4 regions of the Oceanobacillus sp. E9 genome follow, and region 3 is predicted to be linked to each of the others. Evidence: riboswitches for the same ligand, from Rfam matches in the RefSeq annotation. Region 3 holds a riboswitch; each other region holds the start of a gene.
The links. A riboswitch is a leader RNA that binds a small molecule or an ion and turns the genes downstream of it on or off. The one in region 3 is predicted to bind S-adenosylmethionine.

Region 1 (5,816 bases), on a different contig from region 3:
TAATTGCATTTCTGAGTTCAGCAAATTCCAATAAATCCTCGTAGTATCGTTTTATCGTAGCATTAGAGTCTGATAGAACTCGCACTGCTCTAGAGAAACCCATTTCTTTTTTGTTTAATTGTGATTTTAATGCTTTGTCAATACGATTAAATGCTGTGATAAAGCGCTCTGAATTTTTATACATATCTATTTCTCCTATCTTTGCGTTCTATCATTTTAACCGTTCAAACTTAACATTAAACATTCACTTATATCGTTTATTTCGCCTTGTAAAGTACTTTGCCGTTTTTTTCTATACTTCGTATGTCCTGATTTTCCGCTAAATAAATTAACCGAGTTAATGTCGCCATAAACTGACTGACAAAAGCTGTCCCTTTCATAGGTCCATAAATTTTAGTTGTTATTTTAAAAGCAGACATCGGTTTGTCCGATAAAAGTTGTTTGAGTTCCTCAAGACGAAAGAGATGTCGATTATAAGTTTCCATTATTCGTTCTGATAAATTTTCCATCTCTTTTCCATGACCAGGTAATGCTAATCTACTCGGATATTCCTGTAATTCTAATAAAGATGGTAAATAGTCCTTTAATGGGTTCAACTCTTCTCCCATCCATAAGCCAATCACTGGTGAAAGATGCTCTAACACATGATCACCTATAATCATTATTTCTTCTTGCTTATTATAAAAACAATAGTGATCAGGAGCATGTCCAGGTGTCCAAATTGCTTGAAAAGGCTGATTACCTAAGATGATTTGATCACCATCATCAAAAAATCCGTCTGGTTCAAAATCATAGATAAAAGAAAAATCCTTTATTTTTAACGGTAATGGCGGTGTACCATGACGTTTAATTAGTGATTTCATTCTTTCCATATGTGATTTCCGATCTTTTCCCTTAAGCATTTCTTTATATCCTCGTCTAGATACAAAGACGGGGATGGCATATTCCTCTTGAAACCATTTTGCTAATCCTATATGATCCTCATGAGTATGCGTTAATATCAGCTTTTCAATTTGATAATTATCCAAAACCGCCTTCCAAGTTTCCTTAGTTTCCGTGGCATAAATACCGGTATCTATGACAGTATATCCTTTTTCTCCTTTTATTAAATAGCAATTCACTTCCCCCATTGCACCTTTAAACCGCACTACTAATTGAAATATATCTTCTGTCATTTTCTTTAGCATGAAATACCTCTTTCTAACACCATTCAATGTATAAATGAGCATATTGTTATTTTATCGTTCCAAGATGGAATTGCAAGACAAAGGAACTAAAAATACATCAAAAGCAAATAACATAAAAAGATACTTTTTATTTTGAGATATCTATTCTTCCTCGAAAGAATGGTAGTTAAATTACTGTCGTTTACATACTCGATAAATATTTATTAAAAAACTATTGACATCCTATTCGATATCTTATAAAATTTCTATTAATTAAATATGACAATTCTTATCCAGAGAGGTGGAGGGACTGGCCCAAGGAAGCCTCGGCAACAGACTTATTTAAGTACTGTGCCAATTCCAGTAGCGTAAATGCTAGAAGATAAGAAGAGTATATCGTACGGTTTCCTGTACCCTCTTCTTACTTGTAGAAGGGGGTATTTATTTTTCCCCTATTCTCTGTACAGAACTGTCATATGTTAGTTTCATAGAGCAAGACCCTACTCTGTGAGACTAAACAAAATTTAATGGAGAAAGAAGGAAGGAAAAATGACAAAAACAATAATCAAAGCACCATTTCGAGCAGACCATGTAGGTAGTTTGCTACGACCAGAGCGTTTGCATCAGGCTAGAAAAAATTATTCGGATGGAAATATCTCAGAAAAGGAATTGAGAGACATTCAAACAGAAGAAATCAAGCGGATCGTAGACAAACAAATTGAAATAGGTCTACAAGCTGTTACGGATGGTGAGTTCCGTCGTTTATGGTGGCATACGGACTTTTTAGAAGAATTGAATGGTATTGAAGGATATATTCCAGAAAAAGGTTACTTATTTAAAGGAATTGAAACAGAGAGATATAACATTCGTAATAACGGAAAGATTAGTTTTCCAACAGACCATTCATTTGTCAAAGATTTCATTGAATTTAAACAGATAGTAGGGGAGCGTGCTGTTGCAAAACAAACCATTCCTAGTCCAAATCAATTATTTCACAAAGGAACACGCAACCCAGAAGTTTATCCAGATATTCAATCTTATGCAGAAGACATTATCACTACGTATCGAGATGCAATCCAAGCATTTTACGAAGCTGGATGTCGATACCTGCAATTGGATGATGTATACATTGCCGGCTTGAACGTAGATGAGTTAATAACATTTGAAGAAGATTTATCTCGTCAAGAGTTGATTGATTTATCTTTATATGTTGTAAATAGTGTACTTGAGAATAAACCAGATGATTTAATCGTAACTACACACTTATGTAGAGGAAACTATCGTTCTACTTGGGCATTCGAAGGCAGTTATGCTCATATTGCCCCAACCTTATTTGCTAATGAAAAAGTGGACGGATTTTTCTTAGAATATGATGATGATCGTTCAGGCAGCTTTGAACCTTTAGCTCATATACCTAATGGAGGACCACAAGTCGTAATTGGAGCAATCACTTCTAAATTCGGTGTGCTAGAGGACAAAGAAGAGATCATTAAGAAAATCAAAGATGCTTCACAATATATTCCGTTAGATCAAATTTCGCTTAGTCCGCAATGTGGATTTGCATCAACACATCAAGGAAATAAATTAACAGAAGAAGATCAGTGGAATAAATTACGTTATATCGTTGAACTCTCCAAAGAGATTTGGGGATAAGCTTAATAAAATCTATAAATAACTCCAAACTACTTATTAGACTTCCTATATAAGCTGAAAGTAGTTTGGAGTTTTAATTAATTGCGAATTTGGCCTGAGCCTGAAATCACAAATTTAGTTGAAGTTAATGCTTCCAGCCCCATTGGACCTCGAGCATGTAATTTTTGTGTACTAATCCCTATTTCTGCACCATATCCGAATTCAAATCCATCTGTAAATCTAGTTGAAGCATTGTGATAAACTGCTGCAGCGTCAACTTGAAGTTGAAATTGTTCAGCATTAATCTTGTTTTCAGTTATAATAGCTTCCGAATGACGTGTACCATATCGATTGATGTGGGCGATCGCTTCTGATACTGAACCAACTATTTTTACACTTATTTCACTTGCTAAATACTCCGTTTCCCAATCTTTTTCCTCTGCTCTTATAGCAGTTGGAAATCTCTCCATAACGAATCCATCCCCGTGAATTGTTATGTCATGAGATTGCATGCTTTTTAATAGTTCTAAACCATGATTTTCAAACCACTGTTTATGAATAATTAATGACTCGATTGCATTACATACTGATGGTCGTTGTAGTTTTGCATTCAAAACAATTTCCGTTGCCATCTCTACTTTAGCAGATTCATCTAGATAAACATGGCAGTTCCCTGCACCGGTTTCAATAACAGGTACCGTAGATTGTTTTACCACTGTTTCGATTAATTGTTTTCCTCCCCTTGGTATTAAAACATCCAGATATTCATTTAATTGAAATAGTTGATTCGCTACTTCTCTTCTAGTATCTTCTATTAATTGTACAGCTTCTTTTGGTATGGAGCTAGAAGTTAATGCATCATGAATTACATGAATAAGTGCTTTGTTAGAATGTATAGCTGAAGAACTACCACGTAATACTACTGCGTTTCCTGTCTTTATTGCAAGTGAAGCTGCATCAACAGTGACATTAGGTCTAGCTTCATAAACCATTCCAATAACTCCAATTGGGACCCGCTTCTTCGTAATAAATAAACCATTGTCTTTCTCTATTATTTCTAGGGTTTCACCAATAGGATCAGTTAATATAGTTACCTGTAAAATTGCTTCAGCTATATCTTGTAATCTTTCCTCATTTAATTTAATTCTATCGATAACCGAATCAGATAAACCTTTTTTCTTTCCCTCTTCTATATCCAGGACGTTTGCTGTTATTATTTCTTGTTTTTTATCTAGAATTGCTTGAGATATTAATTGTAATGCTTCATTTTTGTCATCAGTTGTAGATAGGGCCATTTGATAACTTGCTTGTTTTGCACTCTTAGCTTTCTCTATCACTTCATTCATAGTAACTCCTCCTTTATTTGATCAACCATAACCCACGAATCTCTGTGAATAACCTCAATAGCAGAAAGTTGCGTCACCTGTTTTGCTTTTTTTAATGTTTTGGCTGCTTTGAGCTCTTCCGATGAACAGCTCACTTGTCCTCTTCCTAATAATTTACTTCGATTATAAACTTCTACAACATCTCCATCTTCAAAATCCCCCTGAATATTTACCACACCAGCTGACAGCAAACTACTTCCGTTATACATAAGCGCTTGGGTAGCTCCATCGTCAATAAGTAGTTTTCCTTCTAATGTCGAGTGAAGAGAAATCCATTGCTTGCGAATGGGAATTTGTTTACTTCGAACACTTTTGACATAAGTACCCTCTCCATTACCATTAACTATTTCTAGTAATTTAGATATTCCTTCCCCCTTACCAATAAAAACAGGGACTCCGAGAGAAGTAGCAACCTTTGCTGCCATCAGTTTCGATTTCATACCCCCAGTACCTAATTTCGAACCCGATACATCTGTTTCCTGTATCATTTCGTCAGTAATTAAATCAATTGTGTCGTAGCGTTTCGCACTCACATATTTACCAGGGTGTTTATCATAAATTCCATCAATATCGGTTAATATAATTAATTGAGCTGCATGAATAGCTCCACTAACTAAAGCAGAAAGCATATCATTATCCCCAAACGTTAATTCATCAACTGCAACTGTGTCATTTTCATTAATAATCGGAATAACGCCTCGTTCTAATAACTCCAACATAGTAGAAGTAGCATTTTTATACCGTTTTTGAATCGAAAAATCAGTCCTTGTTAATAATAATTGAGCAGATCGAATATTGTATTCCATAAACTTATTCATATAAGTATGAATTAATAGACCTTGACCGATGGCCGCAGATGCTTGTTTTCCTTTTAATGTAACAGGCCTAGAAGAGTATCCTAGGTTTCGAAACCCAGCTGCAACAGCTCCTGAGGAAACTAAAATCACTTCGAAATTATGTTGATGTAACATAGCTAACGCATTTACATGATCTCCTAATTTTTTATGATCAATTTCGCCTTTTTCATTCGTCAGTGAGCTACTTCCAATTTTTATAACTACCCTCTTTTTATTCATATTCTTCTCCTCCTCATTATTCTCTAGATGTCTATTCTCAGATATAAGAAAAAACCCTTTCATCCCAATTTAACAAAAAGGGACGAAAGAGTTTTCTTCCGCGGTACCACCACAATTTAGATGCGATCGAACTTGCATCTCACTTCTTCCATTAACGCTGGATAAACGCCCATGTTTGCATGAGACTCCAAAGGTAGGTTCTGATAAATCAGCAATGACGGAATCTCTCAGCTAATAAATTCCGATCTCTTTCATTCGATATTTACATACTATTCCTCTGTTAAACGTTCAACTGTATTGTAATTTATTATTATCAGTTTCTCATTAATTGTCAACAGCTTTACTTATATCAATCTGATTTTTAGGAAAATCAATCCTTTCCATTTATAATTATGAATAGGAGGTTTGATTATGTGTTTAATAACTTTTGCTATCCAAAAACATTCACTATATCCATTTATATTGATTGCCAATCGTGATGAATTCTATGATCGCCCCACTGCAAAAGCTACATTTTGGGATGATGCTCCAGAAATTCTAGCAGGAAGAGATTTAAA
Region 2 (5,816 bases), on a different contig from region 3:
TTATATAACTTGGTAATTATGAAATTGATTCATCTTACAAAGTCAATAATATAGGTGGTTTTTAATGTATTGTATATGTAAAGGAGGGTGAAAGTAATGAGATTTATCGACACACATTGTGATGCACTTCTTAAATTGCAGATGGCAAAAAGGGGCTTTCAACAACCAAAAAGGGTATTGAATTTTGAAAATGATCATGAACTAAATACAAATTTAGAAAGATTGCAGCAAGGTGGGGTACAAGTACAGTTCTTTGCTGTTTTCATACATCCAGATGTACCGACAAATGAGCAATGGCAACATGCTTTAGAACAAATAGATTTGTTTTATTCGGAGATTATTGAGAAACATCCGCAAATAAAACATATTAAACAATGGGATGAAATTAACAATCTTAAAGAACATCAAATTGGTGCAGTCCTAACGTTAGAAGGAGCAGAAGCAATAGGTAATGACTTGGTGAAATTGAGATATCTATATCGTTTAGGAGTTCTTTCGATTGGGTTAACATGGAATCATGCTAATTTATGTGCAGACGGTGCGGAGGAACCACGAGGTGGTGGATTAACAAGATTAGGTAAGTCGGTTGTTGAAATGAACAATAACCACATGGTCTTTACGGATGTTTCTCATTTAACCGTAGAAGGCTTTTGGGATGTAATGAAAAGTGCAAAATATCCTTTTGCTTCACATTCTAATGTTCGCGCAATTTGCGATCATCCAAGAAATTTATATGATGATCAAATTAAGGCGTTGATTGATTGCAACGGACAAATACAGCTTGCGTTGTATCCACCATTTCTTGTAAAAAATGCAGAGTCTGCTAAACTAACGGATCTTTTTCATCATATAGATCATATATGTGCGTTAGGTGGTGAGAAACACATTGGATTTGGATCAGATTTTGATGGTATTTCATATTTTATTGAAGGACTCGAGGATGCTTCTAAGTATGAGTTATTGCGAGATGAGTTACAAAAGCATTATTCTGAGCATTTAGTAAGAGGATTTATATATCAAAACTTTATTAATCATTTACCTCATGTATAAGAAGCCTTGATTTTTCTAATACTAGCCATTAGAAATGAAAAGAATGGCAGGTGCTTTCCATGTTACGATTCCTCGTTTTAACACTGGTATTATTATTTAGTATTAATCATATAGAGACTTCTGCTGAGCCTTTGGAATTGGATACTCCAAAGAATACGATACATGAATGGAAAGAAATCGAAAATCATGTAGAAAAAATACATGTAGATACTCATTATATTGAATATCGTCGAAATTTTATTAAAGAAACAAGACCTTGTAAAATTTATCATCATATACGTACTATTGTTTACTATTGTGAGATACATGGACATACAAAAGTAGAAACGGTTTTAGAAAAGATTGAACATAGTGAAGATCATTCATAATAAATGATAAAAGTGATGCGTTGGTTGACATACTACTTTCATATCACACTAAGATTAATACGAAAAAATTTATTGACATTTCGTACATTTTGCATTATTATTCTACCAATAACTTTATATATGTTTTTTCTTATCATGAGAGGTGGAGGGATATGGCCCTAAGAAACCTCGGCAACAGGTTCTTCATAGGATACTGTGCCAATTCCATCAAGCGAGTCGCTTGGAAGATAAGAATAGAATGACTTTTTAGTTGCTAACCTCTATTCTTATTGCAGAATAGAGGTTTTTTGAATGAAGAGGGAGGAATAATATTGACTAATAAATCTGATGGAACATTAAATTTTAATACGATTGCTCAACATGGAGGACAGGAGTTTGATAAGGAAACGAATGCTAGGGCGGTACCTATTTATCAAACTACATCCTATGGGTTCGAAAGTCCGGAACAAGCTGCGTCTCTTTTTCAAATGCAAGAAGCTGGCTACATTTATTCTCGTAATGCAAATCCAACAAACCGAGTTCTGGAAAAGCGCATAGCAGAATTAGAGGGAGGAATTGATGCATTTGCAGTTTCTTCTGGACAGTCCGCTATTACCATTGCTTTATTAACACTTGCGAAAGTAGGCGATGAAATTGTGGCAACAAATGAGTTGTATGGTGGTACTTATAATCTATTTTCTGAGACGTTTAAACGCTTTGGTGTAACGGTCCGTTTTGTCGATGGCACAAACTTCTCGGAAATATCCTCATCCATTAATGAGAATACGAAGGCAATCTTTACGGAAACAATTGGTAATCCTGGATTGCAAATAGCTGATATCAAAGCGTTAAGCACTATAGCGCATAATCATGGAATACCTTTAGTCGTTGATTCTACATTTACTACTCCATATTTACAACGGCCATTTACATTTGGTGCAGATATTGTAGTCCATTCAACTACAAAGTTTATAGGAGGACATGGAACATCTATCGGTGGGATTATCGTTGATTCAGGGGAATTTAACTGGGCAAACGGAAATTTCCCTGAATTTACAACACCTAAAAGTTCTTTAAACAATCAATCTTATATCGAACTAAAAAATGCCAATGCATTTATTTCAAAAGCGCGATTTGAATTAGGACATGACATTGGGACAGCATTATCTCCGTTTAATGGGTGGTTATTTATTCAAGGATTAGAATCACTACCATTACGAATGAAGCAACACGTAATAAATACGAGACAAATTGCTACGTATTTAAGTGAACACGAAAGAGTAACCTGGGTAAATTACCCTGGATTATCAGGAAATCATCAATATGAACTTGCAAAAACCTATTTACCTCAAGGGGCCGGAGCGATTTTTACATTTGGAATAGAAGGAGGGCATGAAGCAGCGAAAACGTTTATTCAATCGTTAAATTTATTATCACACGTTGCAAATATTGGCGATTCGAAGACGCTGGTAATTCATCCTGCAAGTACGACACACGCAAGATTAACCCCAGAACAACAAAAAAGGACGGGTGTGACACCAGATCAGATTCGTATATCAGTTGGATTAGAAGATGTGGAGGATATAAAAAGCGATATTCATCAAGCTCTTCAAAAAAGTAGGGGGTAATTTGAGATGGCACGATCCGTAGAACAGGTAATACGAATTCTTTTAACAAGAAGTGCACGAATACACTGAGAGGACATTCAATTATCGCTACCAGAATTAAGTTATTCAACGTTAAAAAACCAAGTAAGACAAAACCAGAACTACAATCTCTTGAATTGTAGTTCTGTATAATAAAACCTTATAATTTTTGTCCAGAATAACGATCGAGTGAAAATCCTTTTCCAAGAATTTCAGATGCATTTATAAATATGACAAAGGACTCTGGAGATTCAGTCTGTAAGAGTCTTTTTAATTTTACTGCTTCAGTTTGTTCTGCAACACAAAGTATCATGGTTTTATCAAGTTTGGAGTAACCACCTACGGAACGGATTTTTGTAAGTCCACGATCGATTCCATTTTGGATCAGTTTTTGAACGCCTTCTTCATCTTCGGTAATGATCATAATTAATTTAGTGGACGAAGTACGCAATTGTACGAAATCAATTGCTTTTCCAGAAATATAAATAGCCATTAGTGCAAATAAAGTAAGCTCGACACTAAATACAATAATGGAACCTATTACGACAAGTCCATCAACAATAAACTGGGAGTATCCGCTAGATATACCGGTGAACTTTTTAACAATCTGGGCAATTGCTGCTGTTCCACCAGTAGATCCATTTCCTTTATATACAATACCTAACCCTACACCAAGTAATAAACCACCATATAACGCACCCAAAAGTGGATTCGTCACTGTAACAGGTATTTCAGCACTTAAAAATATAATAAAAGGAACCCAGAATGTTCCAACCAATGTTTTGAAACTAAAGTCTTTTCCTAATGCAATCCAACCAATAATAAAAATTGGAATATTAATAACTAATTGTGTTAATGCAGGACTTAGTTCATATAATTCAAATAAAATTGTACTAATGCCAGAAATACCGCCTGCAGCAAGCCTTGCAGGTAAAAAGAAGATATTATAAGAAAGTCCTACAAGTGTTGCTCCGACAATAATATACAAATATTCTCTTATAACTTTGTTTTGTTTTAATTTATCCATGTAAACTGTATCCTTTCCCTCAAACATACCTCTTATACTGTATCACTGGAGGGGAGAGGAGTAAATACTATCTTTATTTATATTGGAATATTCACTCTCATGGAACGTTGTTGTTTATTTGGTGTTTTTATTTTTGTCGAAATTTTTTCCATGAAATCTTCCAATATTTTTGGGAGTAATTGCTTTACGACGGGATAAAGCATCGTACCTTTCCAGCCTTTTATTGTTAATTTCATATTTACAGAAACTATGGTGTCATTCTGATTAAATGATTTTACATGGAAGCTACCTTCACCAATACATTGTTCTTTTAAAGCATCAACCTTAAAAAGAATGGATGAAGGAGCTTTTATTTCTAAAATGCGTACATGGATGTGTGTGTCCTTTTTTAAAGAGCCAAATTCGCCATGTATTTTCCAAATCGATTCTTCATTAGATACGATTTGATGACTTTGATAGCCGGGAACAATTTCTACCCAATTGGACCAGTCTTCAATAAATTCCCAAACCTGTATACTATTACTGTTTAATTTAACTTCATGATAACACTTTACCATTTACTATTTCCTCCCAGTACTAAAAAATCGCACATGGGTAATGTATGAAATTAAATGTAGGATTAGAACGATAATTTTTCCTTTACTGTGAAAATAAGATAACAGTTAGGCTGGAAGTGTTTTCCGAGCATAAAAAAGATAAATTGACAAAAAATGATGAAAGAACAGTGTGTATAACTGCTGTTCAATTACACCGAGGAGTGATCATGTGGCTGACAGACGTAGAAATAAGTTGTTAGTACCGCAGGCAGATCGTGCATTAAACCAAATGAAAGAAGAAATCGCGAGTGAGATGCACGTTCAATTAGGTGCTGATACCACAGCACGGGAAAACGGATCGGTGGGTGGCGAGATGGTCAAAAGAATGATAAGCATTGCTGAAGATAGCATGGCTTATCGAAATGATGACCAGCACTAGATCGTCAATCTGAGTAACAGAACATTGATGATCTAAGAGGGCTGTGCTATTTAGCACGGTCCTTCTCTATCATAGGTTGAAAATTCGAATAGTAATTATATGGAGTGCATAGAGAAATTTGTTTATGTTCCCAGAAGTAAAAGAAATAAATCAAAAAAGTAAAATAAATCGCGATATATTCCCAAAAGTAAAGGTAACAAATCAAATAGGTAAAGTAAATTTCATATATGTTCCCAAAATAAAAGCAATCCAAAAGATAGGATAAATGCTTTTGGACTGTAGTTCTTTAATAATTCTCTTTCAAAAGACAGTTGCACGATTACTAAACATCACCTTAAATGCTCTATTAAATGATATAGTAGTTTTAGAGGTGATCAGATGAAAAAAATGGAATTAGGTAAAAGTGGATTAGAAGTACCTGCTATTGCTTTAGGTTGTATGAGTATGAACAAACTAACAAAAGCCGAAGCTGAAAGAGTTATTTCAAATTCAATAGAGCATGGTGTAAATTTCTTTGATCATGCAGATATTTATGGGAAAGGTAAATCGGAGGAAATTTTTGCAAAAGGTCTCCCTCGTGAAGTACGACGAGAAGATATCATCATTCAATCGAAAACAGGTATTAGAAATGGGTATTATGATTTTTCAAAACAACATATCATTAAATCAGCAGAGGAAAGTTTACAAAGATTGAATACGGATTATTTAGATGTATTTTTACTACATCGTCCAGATGCTCTAATGGAACCAGAAGAAGTAGCTGAAGCATTT
Region 3 (5,816 bases):
TTCACAGCGGCAATTCCCGCTATATCATCTAAATGTGCCATTAGTTTTCCACCAAATAATGTATCGTAAGGATTTGTATCAGGTGGAAGTACGTGTGTCGTCTTTATTGCTAGAGATGCCGAACAAGGTTTTGCTTTCATTCAAATTCACTCCTATTATGCTTTTTCATTATGTTGTATATTTTTACAAGACAGGCGAGATCAATCTGGAAATAGATTCTTTAAACCGTATTCCTATAGATCTTTGTTCATAAAGTTTCATTGTCATTTGTGTTGATTTTTCTAAATCTGTATCGAACTTATTTAATAACCGGTCCACCACTTCAGAGTCATATAAAAATGCATTCACTTCAAAATTAAGTCGGAAACTACGTACATCGATATTAGCTGTACCAACTGAAGCTATTCTACCATCTACAATAATTGTTTTAGCATGCAAGAATCCATTCTGATAAATAAAAATTTCTGCCCCAGCTTGAATCAAATCACCACAATACGATAATGTCGCCCAATACACAAATGGATGATCGGGTTTGTTTGGTATCATAATTTTAACATGTACTCCAGATAATACAGCGATTTTTAATGCATCCCTTAAGCTTTCATCCGGAATAAAATAAGGAGTTTGGATATAAATATACTCATTTGCCTCCATAATCATTTTAATATAACCATTTTTGATTTGTTCATATTCCGAATCGGGACCACTAGTAACAATTTGCATGCCGACATTTCCAGCAGAAAGTGTTTCATAATAACTTTCATTATATGAAATATTATCCCTCGATGCTTGATTCCAATCTAAAATAAAACGGGTTTGCATACTTTGTACCGCATCCCCTATTACACGAAGATGAGTATCTCTCCAATAACCAAATTTCTTATTAATCCCTAAATATTCATCCCCTACATTAAAGCCACCTAAATATCCAATATATCCATCAATAATAGCTAGTTTACGGTGATTTCGATAATTAATTTTAAAATTAACTATAAATCGAGATGGAAAAAATGCTTCGACCATCACTCCAGCTTTTTTCAATCGTTTTATATAACTGCTTTTTAACGACCTTGAACCCATATCATCGTACAGGACTCTCACTTCTACACCTTCATTTACTTTTTTAATCAACATATCAGCAAGTCGATTTCCTAAACCATCACTTCGCATAATATAGTATTGAATATGTACATGTTTTTTCGCATTTTCAATATCCTCTAACAAAGCATCAAACTTCGATTGACCATCTGTAAAAATATCGACGCCATTATTTTGCGTATAAATTGCTTCATCATTTTTCAAATGTAAATATACGAGATCCTTATGTTCGATAAGGTCTGGTTGGTTAAATTCAAATTGATTTTCTTCTAAAAGCCTTAATTGAGATTGGACTGTTGTTTTTACACCTAGCCGACTCTTCTTATCCCACGAAAAAATCTTCCTATTACTAATTGGCTTTCCAAATATCAAATAAAGAAAGAAACCGAGGATTGGTATAAATAAAAGGACCATCACCCATGCCCAAGAGGACGTAGGGTCTTTACGTTCAAGAAAAATAATAGAAATAGCTAATGCAATATTAAGAATAAATGTTAGTCCTAATAACAAAGAAGTTATTCCCATAGCCATTGCCCCCTAACTAAACAAACACTATACTTTCTAATAATAGCACAGAATTGCTTTTCTAGATAATACCTCTAAGTTCTTTACTGCTCTTTATCTTATATATTGTTCCCAAGTCGATACACATTAAAAAAGAAGTATCTACCAACATTTAAGTCAGTAGAATACTTCTTAAATTGTTATACCCAATTTAAATGTTATCAAGTGCTTGTTGAATATCTTCCCAAATGTCTTCCCATGCTTCAATTCCAACCGAAAGCCTTAATAAGGATTCAGTTATTCCCATCTTTGCTCGTTCCTCAACCGGAATAACGGCATGTGTCATAGAAGCTGGATGTTCCATTAATGATTCCGCATCTCCTAAGCTAACCGCTATTTTTATAAAGTTAAGATTATTTAACACTTGTTGCGCTTCTTTCTTTCCACCTTTGACTTCAAACGCAAGGACGCCTCCTGCGAACTTCATTTGTTTATTGGCAATCTCAACATTAGAAAAATCAGGATCACCAGGATAATAAACGTTTTTTACTGCTTTGTGTAATTTTAGTTGTTGAACTATTTTTTCTGCATTACTACTATGTCTATCCATTCGTATTGGTAATGTTTTTAGTCCTCGAATCAATAGCCACGCATCAAAGGGAGACAAAACTCCCCCAATATCTTTTTGCGTAGTTAAGGCAATTGTATCCATTATCTCTTTTTTTCCAACTGCAAGCCCCGCAATTACATCACCATGCCCCCCAATATACTTCGTAGCACTATGAATGACAAAATCACATCCTAATTCTAACGGCCGCTGTAAATATGGGGACGAAAAAGTATTATCAACTACTACTGGCAGTCGATATTTCTTAGCTACATTCACAACTAATTCTAAGTCAATTACTTGCATGGTAGGATTAATGGGCGTCTCTACATAAATTAATGCAGTATCTTTGGTTATCTGGTCTTCCAATTCCTTTTCGGATAACATAGTGGAGTAATCGGTTCTAATGTTATACTTTTCTTCCATCATAGATAACAAACCATACGTACAGCCATATAATCCTGAAGAGCAAATAATGTGATCATTGGCTTTTGTTAATGCAAGTAAAATAGCGGATACGGCTGCCATCCCAGATGAAAAAGCTAATCCTCGCTCTCCACCTTCTAATGCTGCAATCCTCTCCTCCAAAATGCGTACAGTTGGATTACCTAAACGTGAATAAATATACCCTTCCTCTTCTGCAGCAAACCGTGCTTCCCCCTGTTCTGCTGAGTCAAATGTATATGTTGATGTTTGGAATATTGGAGGTGTCAAGCTCCCAAGCATCTGTGTTGAATCGTAACCTTCATGGATAACTGACGTTTCCATATGTTTATATGACTTTTTTTTCACCAAAATCCCCCTCTTTTATATTGGTTTTCCACCCTAATTAATAATAAAAAAGCTGAACACCAGCATTCGTGTCCGTCCAAGCTCTTGTACAGTCTTATTTAGTTTTTACAGACGATTAATCATCGTCAAATACAATAATAAAGTATTTACAACATTTATGAAAGCGTTTTCTTTATCATGAATTCAAATAATTGATTCTCTTCAAAAATCCATCTATTATTAGATAAAACTCAATGTACTTATAGAAAGAAGGAAAAAATATGGGGAATAAATCATCATTTCAGCAAGGTATGATTCTTGCATTTAGTGCATACTTACTCTGGGGATTTCTACCAATCTATTGGAAACAAATTGACACAATTGAAGCAGGAACTATTCTTGCACACCGTATTATTTGGAGTTGTGTATTTATGATTTTGCTTGTAATGATGTCTGGAAAATGGCGGGCTTTTGTACATACGATAAAGCATATGAAGCAAGATCGAAAAAAAATCATTTCCATCACCTTAGCATCGATTGTAATTACACTAAATTGGTTTTTGTTTATATTTGCCGTCAACGGAGGACACGTTCTACAAGCTAGTTTAGGCTACTATATTAATCCAATTTTAAGTATATTATTGGGATTAATCATTCTAAAAGAACCATCAACCAAAGCGCAGATATTCTCATTTATTCTTGCTGGAGCAGCAGTAATTTATCTTACATTAGGGTATGGGATCTTCCCATGGATATCGATATTTTTAGCTGCTTCTTTCGCCATTTATGGTTTCATCAAGAAGACCCTAGATCTCAGTGCAATGTTTGGGCTTACGTTAGAAACACTTGTTATGACACCATTTGCATTATTATATATATGGTTAGCTCCTCAAGCACAAGGATTTTCATTAAATCCTATCTTGACCGTGGAAAATCTATTTTTAATAGGTGGAGGCATTGTTACTGCTATTCCTTTGCTTCTATTTGCTGCGGGGGCAAGAAGAATACCGCTCGCTTCTGTTGGATTCTTACAGTATGTTGCACCGACTGTGATGTTCTTTCTTGGCGTATTTCTATATAAAGAATCCTTTACTACTCACCATATGATCACATTTTTATTTATTTGGTTAGCACTAGCAATTTATATGTATAGCTTATATAAACAATTACCCCGCAAGCGAGGGAAAAAGCATTGATTATATGAATTTTAAAATAATTATAAATTTACTGTTGACAATCAATAAGAAAACAAGATATACTTTATAACAATTTAATAAGCAAATCTCTTATCAAGAGTGGTGGAGGGAATAGGCCCTGCGAAACCCGGCAACCTGTGGCAATTTTGCTATTGAAAGGTGCTAAATCCTACAGACAATTGTCTGGAAGATAAGAGGAGGTTCGGTTTTATAAAGACAAAGTCCTCTTCTTATGAAGGGGGCTTTTTTTTTAATCCTTCTCTTATTACTTTAAAAATAATAATTTCAAGGAGGAAATACGATGTCTAAATTTCAATCATTACAAGCAGAAACTATCTTACTTCATGGTGGGCAAGAACCAGATCCATCAACTGGATCACGTGCAGTTCCAATATATCAAACTACATCCTATGTGTTTCGAGATACCGAACATGCACAAAATTTATTTGGTTTAGCAGAACCAGGAAATATTTATTCACGTATTATGAACCCAACTGTAGATGCTTTCGAACAACGAATTACTCAACTAGAAGATGGTATTGGCGCTGTTGCTACATCATCCGGTATGGCTGCGATTACGTTAGCAATTCTTAATATTGCTGGTTCTGGAGATGAAATTGTTGCAGATAGCAACTTATACGGAGGTACATTCAATCTATTTGCTAATACCCTTCCACGTTACGGAATTAATGTAAAATTTGTAGATGGTACAGATCCTCAAGCAATTGAAGATGCTATTACAGAAAAGACAAAGGCAGTTTTTGGTGAAATTATAACCAACCCTAGCCTCTATGTATTTGATGTTGAAAAAGTTGCTGAAGTAGCACATAAGCATGGTGTACCGTTAATTATTGATAATACCTTTGCTACACCTTATGTAACAAAGCCATTAACTTGGGGTGCAGATATTGTTGTTCATTCCGCAACTAAATGGATTGGGGGGCATGGAACAACCATTGGTGGTGTTGTCGTCGATAGTGGTCGGTTTGATTGGAATAACCAACGTTTCCCGGACTTTGTAAAACCTGATGAAAGTTATAATGGGTTAAAATACGTTGATCTTGGTGCGGAGGCATATATTACAAAGCTTCGAGTGCAGTTATTACGTGATATTGGAGCATCCCTTAGCCCACAAAATGCCTTTCTGTTACTGCAAGGATTAGAAACATTACACTTACGCATTAAACGACATACGGATAATGCATTACAATTAGCAAACTATTTACAAGCACATCCAGCTGTCGAATGGGTGAATTATCCAGGATTAGAAGAGCATCCATCTCACGAACTGGCAGGTAAATATTTAAAACAAAGCTTCGGATCTATTATTACTTTCGGAATATCTGGTGGTAGAGAAGCAGGTCGAACATTAATAGATAATGTTTCATTATGGTCACATGTTGCAAATGTAGGAGATGCCAAATCTCTCATTATTCATCCGGCATCTACCACTCATCAACAATTAAACGAAGATGACTTAGCATTAAGTGGTGTAACAGAAGAATTAGTACGATTATCCGTAGGTCTTGAGTCTATCGATGATATTATCGCTGATCTTGACCAAGCAATTGAAAAGGCTACTGGTAAATCACGTACAAATAAACCATCTCAAGAGGAAGTTGCAGTACAATGGTTACTTC
Region 4 (5,816 bases), on a different contig from region 3:
CTGGACACAGTCTCATTGGGTTTTACACCCGCTATTTTAATTGGCCAATAAGAGAGAAAAATTAAAAGAATCGTTGATTACGGTCATTGAAGAAGTCGTTATTCAAGAAGTATTTAAAATAATATTGACCATCTGTACTAAGTAATGCTACTGCATTAGTGGATGATTTGTAAGTTACACCTGTAAAATCAGTAATTTCTTCACCTTTAACATTTGTCCCCCTTTGACAACGCGGTGGCTGAAGCGACATTCAAAAAGATCAAAACAGAATTTGTATATATACAGTTAAGATAGTAAGAAACATACTAGGTATTTTTCAAAGAAAAAATAAGCATTGGTATGTCAACACTAAAATGGACAAAAAGTTATAGGGGTAGATGAGATGTTTAAATTTCACTTTAAATAACCTAGCGTTCCATGAATTCGAATGTTATTACACCAATGAAAATAATCATTAAGTTCAAGAACAAGATGTTCAAGAGAAGTGAAATGAGCTCCGTCCATAGTAGTATGCTTCAGTTATTAATATAAGTTTACAAGCCCTCATTTTATCTGTCCGATTTAGTGTAGCTTATCCAAAGGTACCTCATAGGCGAGATGAGTGCCCAGAATTAGAGGGTGCAGGAAAGTATGGTAACTTATAGGCGAGATGAACGCCCAGAATCAGAAGGAATAGAGAAATAAGGTACCTCATAAGCGAGATGAGTGCCCGAAATCAGATGGATCAAAGCAGAATGGTGCTAATAGACAAGATGAGTGCCCGGAATTAGACGTTACATGGAAATCTGGTAGCTCATTGATTGGTAGGGAGATAATCCGTTTGCTTAAGTAAAAGAACTACCTTCCGCTTCAAAGGAAGGTAGTTCCATTCATTATTTATTCAAATTTAATCTTTTCGTTTTTCCCCGCGATGGTTCCGAGTATTGCTATACATAAAGCAACAATCATTAAAATAACCAAAGGAATAGTCCATCCATTGGTCCATTCTGAGATGAAACCAAGTAGTAATGGTCCAAGTGCAGCGACCATATAGCCGACCGATTGTGCCATACTTGATAGTTGTGAAGATTGAGCCACTGTTTCTGTACGAAGAACAAAAAACATCATCGCTAGACTAAATGCTGTCCCAGCACCGACTCCAGTTAACAATAAGAAAGCTATAATTAAGTTAGATGATGATGTAAATGTTATTCCAAGCAGTCCACTAAAAAATAGAAGTCCTGCAATGCATCCAATTATTCGTTGATTATTCATTTTTCCTGCAATGATTGGCGCGACAAATGTCGTTGGAATAATTCCCATTTGTAAAATTGCAATAAACCAACCTGCGTCACTTTCAGAAAATCCTTTTGCTAATAAGATATCTGGAAGCCAAGTAAACAGACTATACGGAATGAATGATTGAAAACCCATAAAGAATGTTACTGCCCAAGCTATTTTCGACTTGAATAATGCAGTAGGAGGTTGGCTCTTTACATCTACAAACACCTTTTTCCGTGATGAACGAATCATGGGTAGTCGTAATAATAATATAATTACTGCAATCAAGGAAATGACGCTCCATACTTGCATTGCGTTGCGCCAATCCAATGAAGGAAAGGAAGTAATAGGGACAGATATTCCTGAAGCCAGCGCTCCAAATAAATTCATGGTTACAGAATAAATACCAGTCATAAGTCCGATACGATATGGGAAGCTTGATTTGATTAGTCCTGGCATTAGTACATTTCCCACCGATATTGCTATCCCCAGAAGCAGTGTGCCGAATAGCAACATGGATATATCACCAATTGATCGAATATATATACCTATGGATAATACTACCATTGCCATTAATAACGTAAATTCCATTCCTAGTTTTCTAGATAGAGTAGGAACAAATGAAGAAAAAATTCCAAATGCTATTAAAGGTAATGTGTTAATTAAACCGATCATGGCATTTGTTACCTCTAATTCATTTCTAAATATTGGAATTAATGGGCCAACGGAAGTGATGGGGGACCGTAGTGTTGAAGCTATGAAAAGAATCGCTAAAATTAATAGAAATGTATAATAACGCTGTTTTGTCGAATTTGAAATACGTTGCATGGTGTTTCTCCTTATGATTAATCTTCGTTAGCTAATATATCAAAAGTTAATTATACATAAATTGATCATAAGGAGAAAGATAAAAATTATTGATTATTTATTCTGAGTTTTAAAGGATTTAAGCCAAAAGGTAACCAAACACATATTACAACTTATGGTAAGTATGGGGCAATGACTAACATGATGATAGAAATTGATATTAAAAAAGTACTAACTGTTTTTGATAATTTTACATTTTTATCACTTTTATAAAATCCAGAGAATTGTAATTTGTTCCGATATAATACAAAAATAGAAATAATGATACCAATACCAGCAATTAATCCTCCATAATAATTATCTAATTGAATACCGATGGATGAATAGATAAACATAATAGCTTTATTGAAAATAAATCCCAATAGACCAAAAATTATGAGTATACGGATGATTTCTAAAGTGAATTTCATTTTCGGCTCTCCTTAAATAGCTATAAAGTTCTACAATAATCTAAATTGAGTATTTATTAAAATTTTGCGTCTATTATAAATAAATCTACGTCTATTTAATAAAAGGGGGAAAACTAGCAATGGCAATATTAAATCTAGCAAGTGTAATATTAGGGATAATAGCATTAATTCTTCCCGTTATCAATCTATTATCCACACATAAACATAAATTGAAAAAAATTATTCTAATGTTAGTAAGTCTAAGTGCATGTTCTATTGCAATATGTTTTCAGTTATTTTATCAGCATCACCTCGTGAAAATTCAGGATTGGTCAGCTTTAATGGATGTTTCAGGTAGCACAGTTTTGATATCTGCAATACTATTGGCTTTAACGGTTACTTTAAATATTTCTTCCATTTTTGGGATGAGGGAGTCATGATAAACAAAAAGCTTGAAGCAGTGTTTTTAGATAGGGATGGGACCATTGGTGGAGATGATAAGGTACATTATCCAGATGACTTTAAGTTGTTTACGAATTCGAAAAAGAATATAGATTATCTTAAACAATTTGTTCAAGTGTTTTCATTTACCAATCAACCAGGTATTTCATTGGGAGAGGCGAGTAAAGAAGATTTCTATAAAGAATTAATGGGATTTGGTTTTGATGATGTATTTCTATGTCCACATCATCATAAAGAAGGCTGTAAATGCCGAAAACCTAGTACTGGTATGTTAAAAGAAGCTACTTATAAATATCAGTTAAATTTAAATAACTGTGTTGTAATTGGCGATAGATGGAGTGATATGGTAGCAGCTTCCAAAACAAATTCAGTAAAGATATTAGTAAAAACAGGGGCAGGAATGTCAACGCTTCATGACCATTTTGAAAAACTAAAAGAAATTGAACTTGATTTTGTTGCAGAGAATCTTACAGAAGCAGTAAACTGGATTAGTAATCGATATCACCTATCATAGAAAAATGAATGAAACAAATCAATTTATGATATATAGATTGCAGAATTAAATCGCAGTAGACAAATCGGATTAATGAGTTTATAATTAAGTTTATAAAAATATACTTATCAAGAGAGGTGGAGGGACTGGCCCGTTGAAACCTCAGCAACAGAGTGCATCTATCTGTGCTAAATCCTGCAAGCATTAGCTTGAAAGATAAGTTGAGGTTATCGTAATATACAAATTCTCTCTTCTTATCTTTGCCATGATCATACTTATAGAAGAGGAGGATTTAAATATGGCTTTCTGGAATGAAGATGAATCAGAAAGAAGAAAAAACGAATTAATTGAGAAATTAATTGCATCTAATCATTTTAAAAAAGGGAACAAACATCTTTATGAGCTTACTACCGCAGAGTTAGAATACGAATACTTTAAGCTTCAATTTAATGATCACCCACATGCTGGTAAAAGTGCCATTCATTGGGAGAATTTCTAACTATATGTTGATAAAAACATCACCCTCGCATTTGCGAGGTTTTTTTATTCCATTTTTACATCAAATGTATTACTCATAGCAAATTACTTAATTATCAATTACTTTTACATAGATAGTGTCTATTCCGACTGGCGGACCAATCTCTCTGACTTCTCCAGTAAATCCGACTTCAACTTTATCACTTACTTCAAAAGTAATTTCTTCTTCTACAGATAAATCAACAGTTACTTGATTTCCAGAATTTAAAATTGACCCTTTAGTTACTTTAACAATAGCAATATCATTGTTTATTGTCTGTATATTTCCAATAAGGCTATCCTGAGTTTAAAATTTGGCATTTCGAATGTTATTAATAGAAGTGCTATCACAAGAACTGGAAAATACTAACATAAATATTATACTGATGTAATTTATCATTATTCTAAAAATCTTCATATACAATCACACCCCTAATAGATATTATATATTATTAAATGAATGAGAATTATGTATTTTTCTGAATTGAATGATAAAATGGAGTGTAGTCTGTTGGAGGTGACTGGTATGCAAATAAACTTTAAATCAATACATAGTGAAGAGGATGTTAACTTAATTTCCACATTATATAGTAAAGTTTGGAGACAAGATTCTGAAGGGATATTCCAACGAATAAAGAAACATATGGACTATGATGGTTTTCAAGGGCATATGATTCTATCGGAAGAAAATAAGTTAATTGGTTTTGCTTATGGTTATTTTTCATTGAAAGGTCAATATTACCATGATCTTATTGCTAATCATCTGAATCAACAGGAGTATCAAGATTGGCTCTCCAACTGCTATGAAGTTGTTGAAATAATCGTGGACTCATATTATCGAAAGTTAGGATATGGAAGAGAATTATTAGACAGTCTGTTAAAAGGTGCCAAAACAACTACAGCAATTTTGACAACACAACAAGATAATATGACTGCTATACAATTTTATAAGAACCAGCATTGGGAACTAGTAAAAGAGCAATTTTATCCAAATGAAGATGGAAAAGCATTTGTGATTTTCGGTAAGAGACTAAAAAGACAGTAAAGCGAGGTAATATATGATTCCGCTAGTTTATGATCAATTAAATAGGTTTGGTGAAGACGATACATTTTTTCTTTCCCTATTAAAAGAGATAAAAGGGAAAAATCTAGCTGATCTAGGTTGTGGAACAGGAAGGCTCACCTTACATTTTGCTAAAGCAGGATTTGATATAACCGCAATCGATCCAAATAAAGAAGCAATTGAGCTTGCTAAGACGAAACAAACATCCAATCAAGTTGAATGGATTATTGGAGATAGTGGGGATCTAAAGACAAACACATATGATGTGGTGATTATGACTGCAAATGTTGCGCAAGTGTTTCTTACAGATGTGGATTGGGAGCAAGTAACAAGTGATGTTTTTCGTTCATTGAAAGAAGGCGGTTCTTTCATATTTGATACACGTAATCCAAAGGCTGAAGTGTGGAAAAAATGGATGGCAGATAAAACACCCGATATTGCAACACATCCTAAGACAGGAGAAGAATTAGAAATTTGGACCGAATACGATGGAATGGACGAAAAACAAATATTTACGTTCTATGAAACTGTAAAAAGTGTTAAGTCTGGAGAGGTTATCCAACGTGAAAAACTGCAATTGCGATTTCGTAATCAAAAAGAAGTAAAGGTTGCCTTAGAAAAATCAGGATTTTCTGATGTTAAATGTTATGGAGATTGGGAATTAAAAGAGGCAAGTGAAGAATCATCATCATTTATCTTCTATGGTACAAAATAATGATCAGAAAATATGGAGGGGGAGTATATGATGGAAGATTTTTATTGTGAT

Region 1: linked by a shared signal. The riboswitch ahead of AQ616_RS10735 (5-methyltetrahydropteroyltriglutamate--homocysteine S-methyltransferase) and the one ahead of AQ616_RS00675 (O-acetylhomoserine aminocarboxypropyltransferase/cysteine synthase family protein) in region 3 are both predicted to bind S-adenosylmethionine.
Region 2: linked by a shared signal. The riboswitch ahead of AQ616_RS08465 (O-acetylhomoserine aminocarboxypropyltransferase/cysteine synthase family protein) and the one ahead of AQ616_RS00675 (O-acetylhomoserine aminocarboxypropyltransferase/cysteine synthase family protein) in region 3 are both predicted to bind S-adenosylmethionine.
Region 4: linked by a shared signal. The riboswitch ahead of AQ616_RS11795 (Fur-regulated basic protein FbpA) and the one ahead of AQ616_RS00675 (O-acetylhomoserine aminocarboxypropyltransferase/cysteine synthase family protein) in region 3 are both predicted to bind S-adenosylmethionine.

Annotation. Positions count from the first base shown of each region.
Region 1 is NZ_LSNA01000007.1:220,369-226,184, reverse strand. Features, by position in the region: gene AQ616_RS10745 (CBS domain-containing protein) at 1-184, opposite strand, end outside; gene AQ616_RS10740 (MBL fold metallo-hydrolase) at 258-1,187, opposite strand; SAM riboswitch class I at 1,453-1,555, shown strand; gene AQ616_RS10735 (5-methyltetrahydropteroyltriglutamate--homocysteine S-methyltransferase) at 1,716-2,819, shown strand; gene AQ616_RS10730 (glutamate-5-semialdehyde dehydrogenase) at 2,897-4,144, opposite strand; gene proB (glutamate 5-kinase) at 4,141-5,259, opposite strand; gene AQ616_RS10720 (NRDE family protein) at 5,671-5,816, shown strand, end outside.
Region 2 is NZ_LSNA01000006.1:319,304-325,119, forward strand. Features, by position in the region: gene AQ616_RS08455 (dipeptidase) at 97-1,050, shown strand; gene AQ616_RS08460 (hypothetical protein) at 1,110-1,418, shown strand; SAM riboswitch class I at 1,546-1,652, shown strand; gene AQ616_RS08465 (O-acetylhomoserine aminocarboxypropyltransferase/cysteine synthase family protein) at 1,730-3,025, shown strand; gene AQ616_RS08470 (YitT family protein) at 3,204-4,070, opposite strand; gene AQ616_RS08475 (SRPBCC family protein) at 4,148-4,627, opposite strand; gene AQ616_RS08480 (alpha/beta-type small acid-soluble spore protein) at 4,836-5,045, shown strand; gene AQ616_RS08485 (aldo/keto reductase) at 5,424-5,816, shown strand, end outside.
Region 3 is NZ_LSNA01000001.1:150,974-156,789, forward strand. Features, by position in the region: gene AQ616_RS00655 (acyl-CoA thioesterase) at 1-140, opposite strand, end outside; gene cls (cardiolipin synthase) at 184-1,623, opposite strand; gene megL (methionine gamma-lyase) at 1,814-2,977, opposite strand; gene rarD (EamA family transporter RarD) at 3,262-4,176, shown strand; SAM riboswitch class I at 4,264-4,373, shown strand; gene AQ616_RS00675 (O-acetylhomoserine aminocarboxypropyltransferase/cysteine synthase family protein) at 4,478-5,816, shown strand, end outside.
Region 4 is NZ_LSNA01000007.1:438,710-444,525, forward strand. Features, by position in the region: gene AQ616_RS19440 (hypothetical protein) at 62-250, opposite strand; gene AQ616_RS19245 (IS3 family transposase) at 394-519, opposite strand; gene AQ616_RS11775 (CynX/NimT family MFS transporter) at 877-2,088, opposite strand; gene AQ616_RS11780 (hypothetical protein) at 2,241-2,537, opposite strand; gene AQ616_RS11785 (hypothetical protein) at 2,657-2,956, shown strand; gene AQ616_RS11790 (HAD-IIIA family hydrolase) at 2,953-3,492, shown strand; SAM riboswitch class I at 3,594-3,694, shown strand; gene AQ616_RS11795 (Fur-regulated basic protein FbpA) at 3,770-3,970, shown strand; gene AQ616_RS11800 (GNAT family N-acetyltransferase) at 4,514-5,032, shown strand; gene AQ616_RS11805 (class I SAM-dependent methyltransferase) at 5,046-5,765, shown strand; gene AQ616_RS11810 (HIT domain-containing protein) at 5,793-5,816, shown strand, end outside.